2 linked regions of the Salinivibrio kushneri genome follow. The protein of the gene in region 1 interacts with the protein of each later gene in a pairwise test. Links are inferred from orthologs where the notes say so. Each region holds a gene or a part of one and is shown on either strand. Other genes may lie near its edges. The genes, in order: N8M53_RS00840 and lysA.

Region 1 (6,410 bases):
CGTATCGCGTTGAGCGCGAAGAGCATATCGTCTCAGGACAGCGCCGCTGCACATACCGTATTGGAGAAAAGACGTGAGGAGGTAATATGGCCACTTGGATCAAGGCTGAGGTAGTGGAGAACCAACATTGGACAAAGGATCTCTTCAGCCTGGTGTTATCCGCCCCTGTCGAGCCGTTTAAGGCAGGCCAATTCACAAAACTCGGCATGGAGATCGATGGCAAGTTGATCCAGCGTGCCTACTCGTTCGTGAATCCTCCACACAGTAAATACTTAGAAGTTTATGCTACTCGCGTTGCAGACGGTTTAATGTCGCCCCGCCTCCACGCACTGGAGCCGGGAGAAAATGTGATGATCACTCAAGACCCGGCTGGCTATTTCACCCTTGATGAGGTACCGCAAGGCCAACACCTTTGGATGTTTGCTACTGGGACGGCAATTGGCCCTTATATTTCTTTGATGGAGCAAGGGGACGTATGGTCGCGTTTTCGGAAAATCATACTGGTGCATGCCGTGCGTTTTGCGGCGGATTTAACCTACCAAGCGCGCATTAACGCGCTGCAAGAACAATACCCCGATCAATTGGTGGTTCAGCCCTTTGTCAGTCGTGAGCCGACCGCTGGTGCGCTCTCTGGACGCGTGACTCACGCACTCGAAGACGGGCTGCTTGAACGGGTAGTGGGTCTTCCCCTTACCCCTGAACAAAGCCAAGTGATGCTGTGTGGCAACCCAGCCATGGTCAAAGAAGTGAAAACACTACTGGAAGGCAAAGGGCTAAGCAAAAACCTACGCCGTAAGCCTGGCAACGTCACCACCGAGCATTACTGGTAAGCCATTCCCCCTGCTTTGCTGACACGCATACGGTAAAGCAGGGATTTTTTATCGACAAGAATTAACTGCAAAAACCAATTCGGATTCAGTCGATTGCCCTCGCCCCCGTCTGCATCTCCATTCAGGCCGTCAATATAGCCAGACACGCCTAATTTGATCCCCACCAGCCCTCGGCTCATAGTTAAATTAACGCTTTGGTAACACGATTCAGATGATCGGCTGCGTGTAAGGAGTAAGCGATGAAAACCCTCCCCTCTTTCGATGAGTTAGCGGCACTGGCTGAGTCTGACCCTCGTGCACTAGAAGAGCTGAGACTTAGAATGAGTGAAGATGTCATCGCCAATGCATCTTACGCCACTCAACCTCAGCTACATGCGATGTTAAGCCATATCAACCGAATGATTGACCATGGCAAGAACCCATTACACGTCAACGTGATGTTATTTCAGGCTCTCACCCGCCAATACTCGCGTTTTGCCACCGCCTTCACGGCACCCGAAGAGCTGCGCAGTCATCAAGCGGACATTATGGACTTTCGCGTCGGCCAAGCCGCCAGAAAAGCGACCGCCAATGCGCCCGAGCGTCCAAGTTAGGTTTACATTGCTTGCTTGTCACCCACCCACTTACGGTAGCTGTTGGTGTCCATATCACGGACTTCTACCGTTAAACTGCTCACGTGACCGGCGTGCTCGCGTAGCGGTGCGGTGAGTGCGTCACTAATCGCTGCTTTTTGCGTGTCACTGCGTCCGGCAAGCAAACGAAACTCTACGTGGACAAATTCACTGCGGTCTGACTGGGCACCAACCCGCCACACACCACAAGGAACAGCGCGCGACTTTAAGGCCTCAGGGTCAAAGCAGCCGGTAGCAATCGCGGCACGGTGCAAGTCATCCACCAATTGATCGATATTGACGCGCTCGGCCAGTGCGTCTGTGTATTCCATCACCAGATGGGGCATAAAACGTCCCTCCATAAAAAACGCCAACTCGCATAGTGCCGAAAGTCTTGCCTTACCACGAGCGCGACCGTCACACTTTTGTCGATGCCAGCCTGTCATTCTGATGAAAATTTACTACCTTAAGGTTCCCTTTTCGTCCTAAAACGGGTAAAAACGAAAGCATTCTCGCCATTCTATGATTTTAAACAGAGAAGGCCGCGCTACAATAGACTACCTTCTTTACATCTTTTGACTTCAAATCAACTAAACCGCGGAGGAATTCCTATGCGCCGTCCATTGGTAATGGGTAACTGGAAACTCAATGGCAGCAAAGCCATGGTCACTGAACTGCTTAACGGCCTAAACGCTGAACTTAAAGGTGTTGAAGGCGTAGACGTTGCCGTCGCGCCACCAGTCATGTATTTGGCCCAAGCCGAGCAACTGCTGGCTGATAGCGCCATCAAACTCGGTGCGCAAAACGTCGACACACACAACAGCGGCGCATTCACCGGTGATATCTCTGCAGAGATGCTGAAAGACTTTGGTGCGACCCATATCATTATCGGCCACTCAGAGCGTCGTGAATATCATCAAGAGTCTGACGAGTTTGTCGCGCAGAAGTTTGCTTTCTTAAAAGAAAACGGCCTAACGCCTGTGCTTTGTATCGGTGAGTCTGAAGCACAAAACGAAGCCGGCGAAACCCTCGCGGTATGCGCACGTCAGCTTGACGCTGTGATCCAATCACAAGGGGTTGAAGCCTTGAACGATGCCGTGATCGCCTACGAGCCAATCTGGGCTATCGGCACCGGTAAAGCGGCTACCGCACAGCAAGCACAAGATATCCATGCTGCGATTCGCAAGCACATTGCATCTTACAGTGAAGACGTGGCGAGCAAAGTGGTTATTCAATACGGCGGCTCGGTAAAAGCTGGCAACGCGGCGGAGCTGTTTGCAATGCCAGACATCGACGGTGCCTTGGTTGGCGGTGCCGCGCTTGACGCAGCGGGCTTTGCGGCCATCGCGAAAGCAGCGGCTGACGCGAAAAAAGCGTAAGCGACTGACACTAAACGCCTAAAAAAACGTCCCCTGACTGGGGACGTTTTTTATTGTGCGCCGGCAAACCCTAATTGACGCCAAACTTCATAGCCAATGATAGCCACAGCATTGGATAGGTTAAGACTACGAGCGTCCGCCTGCATGGGGATCCGCAATCGCTGATCTTCTGATAGCGACTGGATCAGCGTATTGGGTAATCCCCGCGTTTCCGGACCAAACAGCAATACATCGCCGGTTTGGAATGAGGCTTGGGTGTGAAACTGGGTTGCTTTGGTGGTACACGCAAAAATACGACGCCCCGCCATCGCTTTTGCAAAGGCTGCGTAATCTTTATGCCGTGTTACGCGCGCAAGGTCGTGATAATCCAATCCCGCGCGACGGACTTTCTTCTCGTCAAGATCAAACCCTAGCGGCTCAATCAGATGTAAGTGCGCGCCGCAATTGGCACACAGGCGAATAATATTGCCCGTATTCGGTGCAATTTCAGGCTCATAGAGCGCGATATCAAACATAGCAGTGACCCGCAAAATCCAGCAAAGGCGGTATTGTCGCAACCGCTTGTGGATTGCGCAATATTAACCACATGGCCAATATAAACACACCGCCAGCCCACCTTGAGGGCGATTGGCCGCGTTAACCCGCCCACCGTGCTGTTGAATCGCTTGTGCGGTAATCGCCAGTCCAAGCCCTGAGCCTCCACTTTGGCGATCACGCGCGGCCGATACTCGGTAAAACGGGCGGAAAATGTCTTTTAACATCGTCTCTGGTACCCCAGGTCCATCATCTTCGACCACAATGCACAACTGTGCCTCCTCTCGTTCCACCGTGATGTTAATCTGTTGGTCTGCATAGTGAATGGCGTTGCGTAATACATTGTCTAGGGCACTACGTGCTAGGCGCACATTGGCGGTCAGCATGGCATCGGGGATCCCATTGCTGGTGACTTGCTTACCTTGTTGACTGGCTTCAAACTGGGCATCTTCTATCACTGTTTGCCACAAGGTCTCGGCACTGATCCTTTCTCGTTCGAGATGGCCTTGGGATTGTAAGCGTGACAAGGTCAGTAACTCGCTGATCAGCGCCTCGAGTTGGCTTGCTTCGCGTTCAATTCTCGCTAACGCCTCGCTATCGCCCAGCTCACGCGCAGCGAGAGCCCGCGCCATTTGCAAACGCGTGAGCGGCGAGCGTAATTCATGAGAAATATCTGATACCAGTTGTTGTTGTCCCGTCACCATCTGATTAAGCGCAGTGACCATTTGGTTAAAACCTCGCCCTGCATCACGAAACTCCCTCGGACCTTGCTCAAGCTGAGGATCGGTCACTAATTCACCGTGCGCCACCCGTCGGCTGGCCGCCTGAAAACGCCTGGCCGGGCGCGTTAAAGTATACGCTAGCCACAACAGCAAAGGGGTGCTCACCAGCATGGTTACTACCAACAAATGTTCCGGTTTTTCCAGTATTTTGAGGACAAAGGGTAGCCGAGGCTGCCAACGTCTAGCGTGATAAAAGCGCCCTGCGCCTTCAGGCGTCACAACCGGAAACGGCCCAGCGAGCATGGTTCCTCGATAAAGACGCTGCATGGGGGTAGCGGAGTCTGAGGTGCGTGACATAAAGTGACGTAACTCTCGAGGCAACATATCGAGCGTCGCGCTGTCAGGCACCCAGTAGAGTTTGAATGGTGCGCGGCGATGGCCGTGATGTTGGTTTTGCCGCGCCGCCAACACAGACAAAGGGAGGCCTCGGCGCTGCGACACAGAAACCATTTGTTCAATCTGAGCCGCAATACGCGCTTTTTCCGCGGATGGGATCGCATGCAGGCTACGCGGGTCACCACGTTGGGCCCACATCACTGCCGCGAGCACCACCAGTAAGGTGAGCCAAAAAATGATAAAAACCCGACCATAGAGGCTGCCAAGAAACGGTATTTGCCCCCAACGCTCACCGAGACGATGCCGCAGCGCTGTTAATCGACCCATAAGTAACCTTTCCCGCGCAATGTTTTTATCCTTGGCTTACCATCAAGGCGCTCTGGCAACTTCTTGCGTAAGTTGGAGATATGCACATCTACCGCTCTATCAAACGGCATTAAGCGCTTGCCCAGTACTTGTTCGCTGAGCAAGGCTTTACTCACCACTTCTCCAGGGTGCTGCAGTAAGCACACCAACATTTCCGTTTCCATTCCAGTCAGATCCACTGGTGAGTCTTGGCACAGGGTTTCCAGCCGGCGCGGGTAAACACGCACATCATGATGGGCCAGTACCGGCTCATCATCTGCGCATGCCTCAGTCACAGTGACGGCCTGCGTGCGGCGCAAAATAGCACGCATCCTTGCCAGTAGCTCTCTATCGCTAAACGGTTTTGCTAAGTAATCATCCGCACCCAACTCTAGCCCCATCACGCGATCCACTTCCTCACCTCGTGCAGTGAGCATCAAAATCGCCACGTTGGAGGTGGCGCGTAGCTGGCGCAAGGTTTCCATCCCGTTGAGCACTGGCATCATCACATCCAGCAAAATGATATCGGGCGGTGACGCACTGGCCATCTCCAAACCCACTTGGCCGTTATCCGCGCAGCGCACCGAAAATCCTTCCAAGGACAGCAGTTCGCTCAGAAGACCTGTTAACGCTGTGTCATCATCGATGATTAAAACTTGATACATGCTTTTACACTCATTCCCAACGTGGCGTGTTTGTGACACCGCACAGGGTGTATTTCTATCATAGCGGCTCACGCACATGCGTGACTTTACCCATCTTTACACCCAATAACGTCACTTTACATCCCAGCACGTAGGCTAACAGGGTAAACAACCCACTAAAGGAGAAAGATGATGAAACGCTTGACCATTGGCTTGGCACTTGCGGCAGTGACCCTTCCCACCTTGGCTGCCCCGCACTTTGGCGGTGGCATGGACCGCGGTATGTGGCGTGACCTGAACTTGACCGCTGAGCAAAAGACGCAGCTTGAAGCATTGCGAGATGACTACCGAGCCCAGCGCCAACAAGCACGAGGCGACTTCCATACCAACATGCATACACTGCTCACCCAAGAGACGTTCGATGAAGCAGCGGTGCGCGACCTATTGTCGTCTCAGTCACAACCTAACCTTGAGAGTCGTTTGGCTCACGCTCGTCACCAACATGCGATGTTGCAAGTGCTAACACCTGAGCAACAAAGCGCCTTTTTCGATACCATGATGGAAAAACGGGACCAGCGCGGTCACGGTCACCGTGGCAAAGGGGGGCATCACCAGTCGGGTCAAAAAGGTGACTGTTGGCGCTAAACCTGCGCCGTGTCATACGTTTGCCGTCAAGGGCATATATACTTGAGGGCAGTGTTGATTAACCGACTGCCCTTAGTATGACAAAAAAGTATGCGTTTTGGGTCGAAGCCGCGGCGTGGGCAGCCACCTGTGTTGCGACCCTCCTCCTATTAGCCAAACTCATCGCGTGGTGGCTCACCGGATCGGTCAGTGTGCTGGCCTCGTTTGTTGATTCACTGCTCGACTTGCTTGCCTCCGTCACTAACTTGCTCGTGGTGCGCTATGCGGTTCAGCCCGCGGACAGTGAACACAGCTTTGGTCATGG
Region 2 (10,054 bases), 2.5 Mb from region 1 along the record:
AGCCGAGATTAAAGCGCTTCCAGTTTGGCGTACTGAGTCACCAACCACTTAATCCCTTCCCCATTAAAGGCAACTTGCACGCGGCTTTGTCCGCCACTGCCTTCAAAGTTGATGATGGTGCCTTCACCAAACTTAGGGTGTTGAACCCGCTGACCCAAACTAAATCCGGTTTGGTTAAAGTTCTCCTGAGTCTGCGTTTTGGAAAAACGACCACCGCTTGCAGCAGGGCGTGAGACATTGGCACGCATACGCACTTCTTCCAAGCAGGCCTCGGGCAGCTCACGTATAAAGCGCGAGATCTTATGGAACATGTCTTTGCCGTAAACACGGCGCATTTCTGCGTAGGTCAGATAGAGTTTTTCCATCGCTCGCGTCATGCCGACATAGCAAAGGCGACGCTCTTCTTCTAAGCGGCCCGCTTCTTCAGCTGACATCTGACTGGGGAACATGCCCTCTTCCACCCCGACCATAAAGACTAAGGGGAATTCGAGGCCTTTGGCACTGTGCAAGGTCATCAATTGGACCGCATCATCAAACTCGTCCGCTTGGCCTTCACCGGCCTCAAGGGCGGCGTGGGCCAAGAATGCCGACAGTGGTGTCATGCCTTCCGCTTCCGCCTCTTCTGGCGGCGTGAATTGGCGCGTGGCGGTCACCAACTCTTCCAAGTTATCAACGCGTGCTTGCGCCTTTTCGCCTTTTTCTTGCTCGTACATGGCGCGCAAGCCGGAGTGACGGATCACTGCATCGGTTTGTTGATACAGTGCCATGTCACGGGTGTCATCTTCTAGCGCATTGACCAGCTCGATAAACCGGCCCAATGCATTGGCCGCGCGCCCTGCCAGCGCTTTTTCTGCCAAAATTTGCTCGGCAGTGTGCCATAAGGTTTGGCCGCGATCGCGCGCCGCGCCACGAAGCGTCTCAAGGGTGCGATCACCAATCCCTCGAGTGGGCGTGTTTACCACCCGCTCGAACGCCGCATCGTCATTGCGGTTGGCCATCAAACGTAAATACGCCAGTGCATCTTTGATTTCCTGACGTTCGAAAAAGCGCATGCCACCGTAAATACGATAAGGCAAGCCAGCTTGAATTAAGGCTTCTTCCAGCACCCGAGATTGGGCGTTGTTGCGGTATAAAATCGCGCTATCAGTGAGTGCGCCGCCTTCGTCTTGCCAAGTTTTGATTTTACCGACCACAAAACGCGCTTCATCCAGTTCATTAAAACCGGCATACACAGAGATGGGCTCACCCTCTTTGCCCTCGGTCCACAGGCTTTTGCCCATCCGGTCGGCATTGTTTTCAATTAGGGTGTTCGCCGCTTGCAAAATCGTACTGGTTGAGCGGTAGTTTTGCTCCAAACGAATGGTCTGAGGGGTGGTGAAATCGTCCAGAAAACGCTGAATATTCTCGACTTTCGCGCCACGCCAACCGTAAATGGATTGGTCGTCGTCCCCCACAATCATCACATGCGCCTGTTGGCCGGCCATCATACGCAGCCACGCATATTGGATGTTGTTGGTATCTTGGAACTCATCCACCAAAATGTGCTGGAAACGTGCTTGATAGTGTTCGCGGATCACCGCTTTATCGCGCAATAACTCTAAGGTTCGCAGCAAGATCTCGGCAAAATCCACCAAACCGGCGCGGTCACAGGCTTCTTGATAAGCCTGATAAATCCGCAGCCAAGTGCTTTCAACCGGATCATGGCGGGTATCAATGTGCTTGGGACGCAAGCCTTCGTCTTTTTTGCCATTGATGTACCAACTCGCTTGCTTGGCGGGCCAATGTTTTTCATCCAAGTTTTGCGCTTTAATTAACCGGCGTAGCAAGCGCTGCTGGTCATCTGAATCAAGAATTTGGAAGTCTTGTGGCAGGTTGGCGTCTAAATAGTGGGCACGGAGAATACGATGGCAAATGCCGTGGAAGGTGCCGCACCACATGCCAGAGGCGGTGCCTTGCATCAATTGCTCGATACGGCCGCGCATTTCCGCTGCCGCTTTGTTGGTGAAGGTTACCGCCATCACCGAGAACGGCGACGCCTCTTCCACCCGCATTAGCCAAGCCATACGATGAACCAGCACTCGGGTTTTACCACTGCCAGCACCTGCCAGCACCAAATGGTTGCCGAGCGGCGCGGCCACGGCTTCACGCTGTTTGTCGTTGAGTCCGTCAAGAAGAGTTGATACGTCCATCGCCACCTGCCATTTTACTGGGTATTTATACACTGGTTAGCGATTATACCAGCTCGCCACTAAATTGCGCGCCCGATCCCGACGCAACTTTTTTAAACAAACATTCAGCAAGTTAGCCCTCACCATGCAAAAAAACCGCTTTAGTGGTGAAAGATTGCGCAGTGTTTTCCTATCTTGGTTTATATGCCCACCACGAATCAGTGGGCTGATAACACCAATACGGAACAAGAAGAGGAAGCATGATGAAACACACTAACCTAGCGGTTGCCGCTGCTGTGACAGGATTACTGGCTGTAGGCGCGACCACACTCACTAGCGCACCGGCCCACGCGGCAGAAAAAGAAAAATGCTATGGCGTCGCCAAAGCCGGACAAAATGACTGCGCCACCAATACCAGCTCCTGCGCGGGCACCTCCACCGAAGACGGCCAAAAAGATGCGTTTGTGATGGTACCAAAAGGCTTGTGCGATCGCTTAGCCGGCGGCAGTACCTCGTCATCCTGATATGGCGCGCCCGGGCTTGTCCCGGGCTTTGTCACTTGATCACAAGGAGCGACCATGGATGAGGCAACCGTTTTGACCGGCGTGGGGCTCAGACAACCCCATCTCGCCTACTTCGACCAATATCGCCCAAAGCTTGGCTGGCTAGAAATTCACAGTGAAAACTATTTCCGCCCTCACCGTCCTGCTTTTTCAACCCTGATGCGATTACGTGAGGATTACGCCATCAGCTGTCATGGCGTGGGATTATCGCTGGGGAGCGACGAGCCGCTTGATCGGGCCCATTTAGACAAACTGTGTACACTGGTCAAACACGTCGAGCCACTGTTTGTGTCTGACCATTTAAGTTGGAGCCGGATAGACGGGCAACACTTTCACGATTTACTCCCCCTCCCTTACACCGAGCAAGCGTTGCGAGTATTTTGCGCCAATGTGCAACAGGTTCAAGATGCGCTACAGCGCCCCCTACTGATTGAGAACCCATCGAGCTATTTATGTTTTGCTCAGGGTGACTACCACGAATGGGAATTTATCGCCGAAGTGCACGCTCGCACGGGCTGCGATTTGCTGCTCGATTTAAATAACGTTCATGTCAGCGCGTTTAACCATGATTTTAGCGCCAGTACCTACCTTGACGCGATTCCCGCCCATGCGGTGAAAGAAATTCACCTTGCTGGGTTTACCGTCAAACACACCCCCGCAGGAGAAATTTGGATAGACACCCATAACCAACCGGTTAGCGAGGCGGTGTGGACGCTCTATCAACAGTGGATTGACCGCCACGGCCCTCGCCACACCCTCATTGAGTGGGATAGCGACTTGCCCGCGCCCGAGCGATTGTTAGCAGAAGCGGCCAAAGCCCGCCACCGACTGGCTCGACACAAGGAGGCGGTATGACGCTGGCAACCCTGCAGCAGGCCTTTGCTGATACATTGCGAGATGATCCACAACCGCTGCCGATAAAAGACGGTCGTGTTGCCGCTGACAAGCGATTGCAGATTTATCGCAACCATTATGTGGTCACCCTCACTGACACCTTAAAATGCGTGTATCCCAAGACCTGTGCACTATTAGGTGAGGCGTGTTTTGATGCGGTAGCGCGTCATCATGCGATGATGCATCCCCCGCAAACTGGGGTGATGGAAGACTATGGCGCACAGTTCGATGCGACCTTGCGCGCCCTACCCAATATTATCGAGCCCGTGCCGTGTTGCGCCGAGCTGGCCCGTTTTGAGTGGGCACAAGTGGTACTCACCCTCGCCCCTCCCTCTCCGGCGTTTGAAGGCAGCGCGCTCGCGTTGCTAAGCCCTGAGCAACAAACGCAAGTTTGTTTACCGCTCAACCAGCAAGCCCGTTTATTTGAAAGCGACTACGCGGTCAGTGACGTATGGCAAGCGATCGCCACCGAGCAGTTCGAAGGCTTGGTGGTCGAGAAGCCGCAATCTTTGTTATTGGTTGCTCACCAAGACAAGGTGCATTGGTACACGCTCAATACCCATCATGTCAGTGTGCTCAAAACCTGCCCCCACACACCATTAGGCGACCTGTCAGAAGTGCAACTGGCGTGTGTGTCTGAGCTCGCGGCCATGAACGCGTTTACCACCCCAACGACTGCCTGCAATGCTAAGGAGTAAGCCATGTGGCTAACCATAATCAATCACACCTTCACCCGCGCGCTTACCCCACTGCAACCGCTACTTCTTCTGGTGGGCCGCGTCTATGTGGCATGGATTTTTTTTCAATCTGGGCTAATCAAATACCAAAATTGGGACAGCACCCTATACCTGTTCGAGTATGAGTATCAGGTTCCGTTGCTGCCGTGGCAGCTGGCCGCATATTTAGGGACCACGGCGGAGCTGATTTTGCCGGTATTTGTTGCTTTGGGCCTGCTCGCGCGTCCCATGACCTTGGCGTTATTTGTGTTCAACATTGTCGCGGTCGCTTCCTACCCACTGCTATGGGAGCGTGGCTATGATGACCACATTATGTGGGGCGTGATCTTATTGGTGGTCAGTGTGTGGGGGCCGGGTTGGCTTAACCTCGATAACTGGCTAGCCCGCAAACAAAGCGGCACCGATTAGCGGTGCCACTGCTGAATAAGGGTATCGAGCTCAGATAAATCGTCGATCGCCACATCCGGTAAGGTGCGTCCTTTGCGCATCATCGGAGATTGGCGCTCTGGGCGGATCCAACAGGCTTGCATGCCCACTTGGCGCGCGCCAGCCACATCCGAACTTAAGTGATCGCCCACATGTAAAATGCGCGCCGGGGCGATGCCCAAGGCCTGCGCCGCCTTATCAAACATCTCCGGGTTCGGCTTGGCCGCACCGTGTTCACCGGCACGGAAAATATGCTGGAAAAACGGCGTCAGGCCAATCGCATCGGTGTCGACATTACCGTTAGTGATGGCCACCAATGGCAGTTTCTCGGACCAAGCTTTTAAGTAAGCCACACTTTGCGCCGGCGGAGTAAAGTCACTGCGATATCCGCAAAAGAAGGTCGTCGCCGCTTGAGCTTGTGCACGCGCCTTCTCCGCAGTTAAACCCACATGTTCACCGGCAAGCGTCAGCTGGGCAACCCGCATCGCGGTAACATCAAAGCGTTGGGCAGGGTTCTCATCACGGGCTTGGCGACGAAATCCCGCAAGGGTGGCTTTATCAAGCGCGGCGAGCGGTGGGCAGTGCTCACTCAAATAGTCGCTTAGCGCCGCCTCCGCGCGTGCGATCACCGGCCAGTTATCGTACAAGGTATCATCCAAGTCAAAACTCACCGCATCAAACGCGTTTAAGCGACGATAAAATTTCATATCACGACTCCGAGTTGTTTTTTTTGCCTGCGCTGGGTTTACGAGCCTCTGTGCTGCGGGCGCGGGGATGCGCCGCGTCATACACTTTCGCCAAGTGTTGAAAATCCAAGTGGGTATAAATTTGTGTGGTGCTTAAATCGGCATGGCCAAGCAGCTCTTGCACCGCCCGCAAATCCCCAGACGATTCCAGCATGTGAGTGGCAAAGCTGTGGCGCAGTTTGTGAGGATTAATATGGCTGTTCACCGCCTGCTTTTGTCCCCACTCCGCCATACGTTTTTGCACGCTACGGTGCGAAATTCGCTGGCCCAGTTTAGAGATAAATAGCGCTTCTTCTGGCCCTTTGAGGAGCTGGTTGCGCACTTTTAGCCAGTTCATCACCCAGGTTTTCGCCATGCCGGAAAAAGGCACGATACGCTCCTTTTCCCCTTTACCGGTGACACGCAAATCCCCTTTACGTACCGAGACATCACGCACGTTGAGATCCACCAGCTCGGCTAAACGCAACCCTGCGCCATACATCAGCTCCATCATCGCCCGATCCCGTACCGACAGCGGGTCGTCTTGATCCACCTCGAGCAGCTGATTCATTTCATCCACATCGAGGTTTTTCGGCAACTGGCGCCCTTGCTTGGGCGCGGCGACCCCTTTGGCTGGGTTGGCGGCAAGCTGTTCGGTTTTTACGAGATAGTCGAAAAAGCTGCGCAGTGCGGACAGCCGCAACGCAATACTGCCCGGTTTGAGGCCATCGCGTTTGGCTTGGCTCGAAATTTGTCGCACCCAGTCGGCATCTACATCTTGCCAATAAGCGATGCCCCGCGCGCTCAGAAAGTCGACAATCTTATCTAACTGGCGCTGATAATTACGTTGCGTATGGGCACTGAGGCCCCGTTCGCTGAGTTGATATTGATAAAAGCGATCAAGAGGGACCGTCAGTGAACGGGGAGCCGCTTGGTCAGACGTTACCGCTGTCACTGACGCTCACCCTTGTTCGTCCACTGGCTACATAAGATGGCCAAGTGTGCCGCCAGCTGTTCGATAAAAAGGGTGTCCATTTCTGGCTGAAAGTGCCCGCCATCTGCGCTCGCAAAGCTCAACAGTCCCCACTCTTTGCCTTCCCCTTTAATCGGTATCAGCGCAAAAGAGCCTAGCTCCGGTGGCGTTGCCATCACCGCTTCCGCATCCACACGGCGCAAGCGTCCGAGATAACAACGACGTCCGGCAAAATGATGACTCTTTAATTGATCCACCGCCTGACGTGAGATGCTCTGCAGCCCGTCGATAGGCGCATACACCCGTAAGCTGACGCTCAGTTGCAGTTGCTCGCTAAGCGTCGTCAATGCTTTTTGCACCGCCTGCGGCGTATTAGCACGCAGCAGCGCCTGATGCGCCTCGGCAAAGGCACGAAACAGGGCATCGTTTTTTGCCCCTAGACTCATCAGTTGGGTAATGTCTTCTTCCAGCTCCGCCACCCGCTCACGCAGGCGCTTAAGTTGAATTTCCACCAGCGATACTGCACCTTGCTCGCCGTGTGGCACGGTCAGCTGCGTCAGTAAATCGCGATGGCGAATAAAAAAATCTGGATTATCTTTTAAATACGCTGCCACCGCCTCATCGCTAAGAGGCATGGTTTCCAGTGTCGAGGCTTCTACCCCATCATTCATAATTGCAATTGTCCATCAAATACATGTGTCGCTGGGCCTGTCATTGATAAGGGATGACCCGGCCCACGCCAGCGAATGCGGAGATCTCCACCGGGTAAACTCACCGTTACTTGCTCATCAAGCAGGCCTTGTATAATCCCGACCGCAACCGCGGCACACGCGCCACTGCCACAGGCTTGGGTTTCGCCGGCACCGCGCTCGTACACTCTAAGCTTAATCGCATTGCGGGAAAGGATCTGCATAAAGCCGGCATTGACCCGTTCAGGGAAGCGTTCGTGACTTTCAAGTAGCGGTCCCAAGGTGTCCACGTCGGCATGGTCAACATCCTCGACCACAGTCACTACATGCGGGTTGCCCATGCTCACGGCACCCACAAACAAGGTCTGCTCCGCCACCCGCATCAAGTAGGTTTTCTCTTGTGAGTTGGCACGAAACGGAATTTTCCCCGGTGTGAATTCCGGCTCGCCCATGTTCACGCGCACCTGATTGTCGTTTTCAATGTGCAGCAGCATTTTACCGGCTTGGGTGCTCACGCTGATCTGATGCTTATTGGTCAGCCCTTTCATTCGCACGAAGCGCGCAAAACAGCGCGCACCATTGCCACATTGAGAGACTTCCGATGCGTCAGGGTTAAAAATGCGATAGTGGAAATCCGTCTCGGGATCGTAAGGCGGTTCAACCACGAGTAACTGGTCAAACCCGACGCCACGCTGGCGATCAGCCAGACGCCGAATCAGATCCGGCGAAAAGAACGCGTTTTGCGTGACACAGTCAACCACCATGAAGTCGTTGCCCAGTCCGTGCATTTTTGCAAACTGTACCTGCATGCCAATCCTTATTCTGGTAGGCGCTGTTCAAGCTGCCATAACGACGCCAAGCTCTCGCGCTCGCGCACAAGATGCGCTTGGTCACCATCGACCATCACCTCGGCCGGGCGGCAGCGTGAATTATAGTTTGACGCCATCACAAAGCCATATGCGCCCGCCGAGCGCACCGCCAGCAAATCGCCCGCTTCTAGCACCAACGAGCGGTTTTTGCCCAAGTAATCACCGGTTTCGCACACTGGGCCTACTAAATCATAGGTTTGTGGCTCCCCTTGGCGCGGCACCACAGGGATGATTTCTTGATAGGCTTGATACAGTGACGGACGAATTAAATCGTTCATCCCCGCATCGATAATGGCAAAGTTTTTGTGCTCACTGTGCTTGAGGAATTCGACCTTGGTCAGCAACACTCCTGCATTGGCAGCAATCGCACGGCCTGGCTCAAAAATCAGCTCAAGATGACGATGATTGTCCAAACGCGCCATCAGGGCTTTAGCGTACTCAGAAGGCTGAGGCGGCTTCTCGTCACTGTAGGTGACCCCCAGTCCGCCACCGACATCGAGATGACGAATCGCAATGCCTTCATCGCCTAAGGTATCAATCAGCGCCAACAAACGGTCGGTAGATTCAATAAAAGGCGCGAGTTCGGTCAGCTGCGAGCCGATGTGACAATCAATGCCTTCCACATTCAAATGTGGCAAGCTGGCGGCATAGCGGAAGCTGCTCAATGCTTGGTCGAACGCAATACCAAACTTATTGTCTTTCAGCCCGGTTGAGATGTAGGGGTGGGTGTTGGCATCAACGTCTGGGTTAATGCGCAACGATATCGGCGCTTGCACACCTAACTCACCCGCCACTTGGTTTAAGCGGTCGAGTTCAGAGTGTGATTCTACGTTAAAGCATTTGATACCTACTTCCAGTGCGCGACGCATCTCTGCGGCCGTTTTCCCTACGCCAGAAAACACCACTTTCGCGGGATCACCACCGGCGACGAGCACGCGCTCGAGTTCACCTTGAGAGACAATATCAAATCCTGATCCCAGGCGTGCTAGCACATTTAACACACCGATATTGGCGTTCGCTTTGACGGCGTAACACACCAAATGCGGGTGGTCGCCCACGGCATGATCAAACGCATGCCAATGGCGCTCAAAGGTGGCTCGCGAGTAAACGTACAAGGGTGTGCCGTGCTCATCGGCAAGCTGGGTCAAGGGCAGTGATTCGGCCCACAGCTGGCCGTCGTCCTGATAGTTGAAATAGTCCAAGGTGCTCTTCCCTGTTGTGGTTGATTATTGATTTTGCGTCGGTTGTTCGTCCGGATAGTACAGGGGCCCTTGTTGGCCACAGCCGGTCAGTGTCATGATGCCAGTGAACATCAGTAAAATGACGAGTTTTCGCATAGTGAATGCCAGTGATTATCGAGTCAATGCCCTCTATAATCGCATCACAACCATGAAAAGCAATAGGATGTAACGGGATGAACACAACGGAATATCATCAGTTGGTCGATTTACAAATGCAGGCCATTGAAGAAGGTATCGATGACTCAGGCGCCGACATCGATTATGAGAGCGTTGGCAACGTGATGACGCTGGAATTTGATGATGGCAGCCAAATCATCATTAACCGCCAAGAGCCGATGCAAGAAATATGGGTGGCGTCAAAAAGTGGTGGATTCCACTTTGGCCTTAAAGACGGTAAATGGACTTGCAGCAAAACAGGCCTGGTGTTGATGGATTTAGTGCAACAAGAGTGCAGCAAACACGCGGGTGAGCCTGTTTCTTGGTAAGCAATTACAGGGAAAGCACACATGGGATCCCGAGCATCGGGATCTCATGTTTATTTAAATGAAGCGACTTGTCCGGCAAACCCACCCTGAGACGGTGGCCGTGGCGGCTGCATCTGGCCATCACACTTAAAGGGCAGCGCATGTGTGTCGCCACCATCATCGGTAACGATTTGATAAAACTGTGGCAAGTTAAAGTTGATAAAGTTAGCACTGTAACTATAGCGGTCGTGTGAGGAGGTATAGAAGCGGTTCACGCCCTGTACCATCTCGGTTTTATCACCGCT

The links.
Region 2: the proteins of N8M53_RS00840 (region 1) and lysA interact in binary tests that used the Escherichia coli proteins (3 or more experiments, as listed by UniProt). The link is inferred for Salinivibrio kushneri from one-to-one orthologs.

Annotation. Positions count from the first base shown.
Region 1 is NZ_CP114588.1:170,096-176,505, reverse strand. What follows is about bases 3,635-6,410. They hold N8M53_RS00840 (response regulator), read right to left. Parts: upstream 5,483-6,410; coding sequence 4,787-5,482; downstream 3,635-4,786. Other genes in these bases: fieF (CDF family cation-efflux transporter FieF), read left to right, coding at 6,184-6,410; N8M53_RS00835 (Spy/CpxP family protein refolding chaperone), read left to right, coding at 5,651-6,106; cpxA (envelope stress sensor histidine kinase CpxA), read right to left, coding at 3,635-4,799. Outside these bases: N8M53_RS00880 (helix-turn-helix transcriptional regulator), read left to right, coding at 1-77; N8M53_RS00875 (ferredoxin--NADP reductase), read left to right, coding at 87-830; N8M53_RS00870 (hypothetical protein), read right to left, coding at 821-1,009; N8M53_RS00865 (DUF3135 domain-containing protein), read left to right, coding at 1,070-1,423; N8M53_RS00860 (5-carboxymethyl-2-hydroxymuconate Delta-isomerase), read right to left, coding at 1,426-1,788; tpiA (triose-phosphate isomerase), read left to right, coding at 2,053-2,820; tRNA (uridine(34)/cytosine(34)/5-carboxymethylaminomethyluridine(34)-2'-O)-methyltransferase TrmL, read right to left, coding at 2,871-3,335; more of cpxA, read right to left, coding at 3,399-3,634. UniProt on the Escherichia coli protein: Response regulator member of the two-component regulatory system CpxA/CpxR which responds to envelope stress response by activating expression of downstream genes including cpxP, degP, dsbA and ppiA.
Region 2 is NZ_CP114588.1:2,711,386-2,721,439, forward strand. What follows is about bases 7,120-10,054. They hold lysA (diaminopimelate decarboxylase), read right to left. Parts: upstream 9,247-10,054; coding sequence 7,993-9,246; downstream 7,120-7,992. Other genes in these bases: N8M53_RS12480 (DUF484 family protein), read right to left, coding at 7,120-7,157; dapF (diaminopimelate epimerase), read right to left, coding at 7,154-7,984; lptM (LPS translocon maturation chaperone LptM), read right to left, coding at 9,271-9,381; cyaY (iron donor protein CyaY), read left to right, coding at 9,459-9,770; N8M53_RS12505 (class I adenylate cyclase), read right to left, coding at 9,821-10,054. Also shown: uvrD (DNA helicase II), read right to left, coding at 9-2,189; N8M53_RS12450 (DUF2282 domain-containing protein), read left to right, coding at 2,432-2,692; N8M53_RS12455 (DUF692 domain-containing protein), read left to right, coding at 2,747-3,586; N8M53_RS12460 (DNA-binding domain-containing protein), read left to right, coding at 3,583-4,323; N8M53_RS12465 (DoxX family protein), read left to right, coding at 4,327-4,770; N8M53_RS12470 (HAD-IA family hydrolase), read right to left, coding at 4,767-5,495; tyrosine recombinase XerC, read right to left, coding at 5,497-6,468; more of N8M53_RS12480, read right to left, coding at 6,465-7,119. UniProt on the Escherichia coli protein: Specifically catalyzes the decarboxylation of meso-diaminopimelate (meso-DAP) to L-lysine. Is not active against the DD- or LL-isomers of diaminopimelate.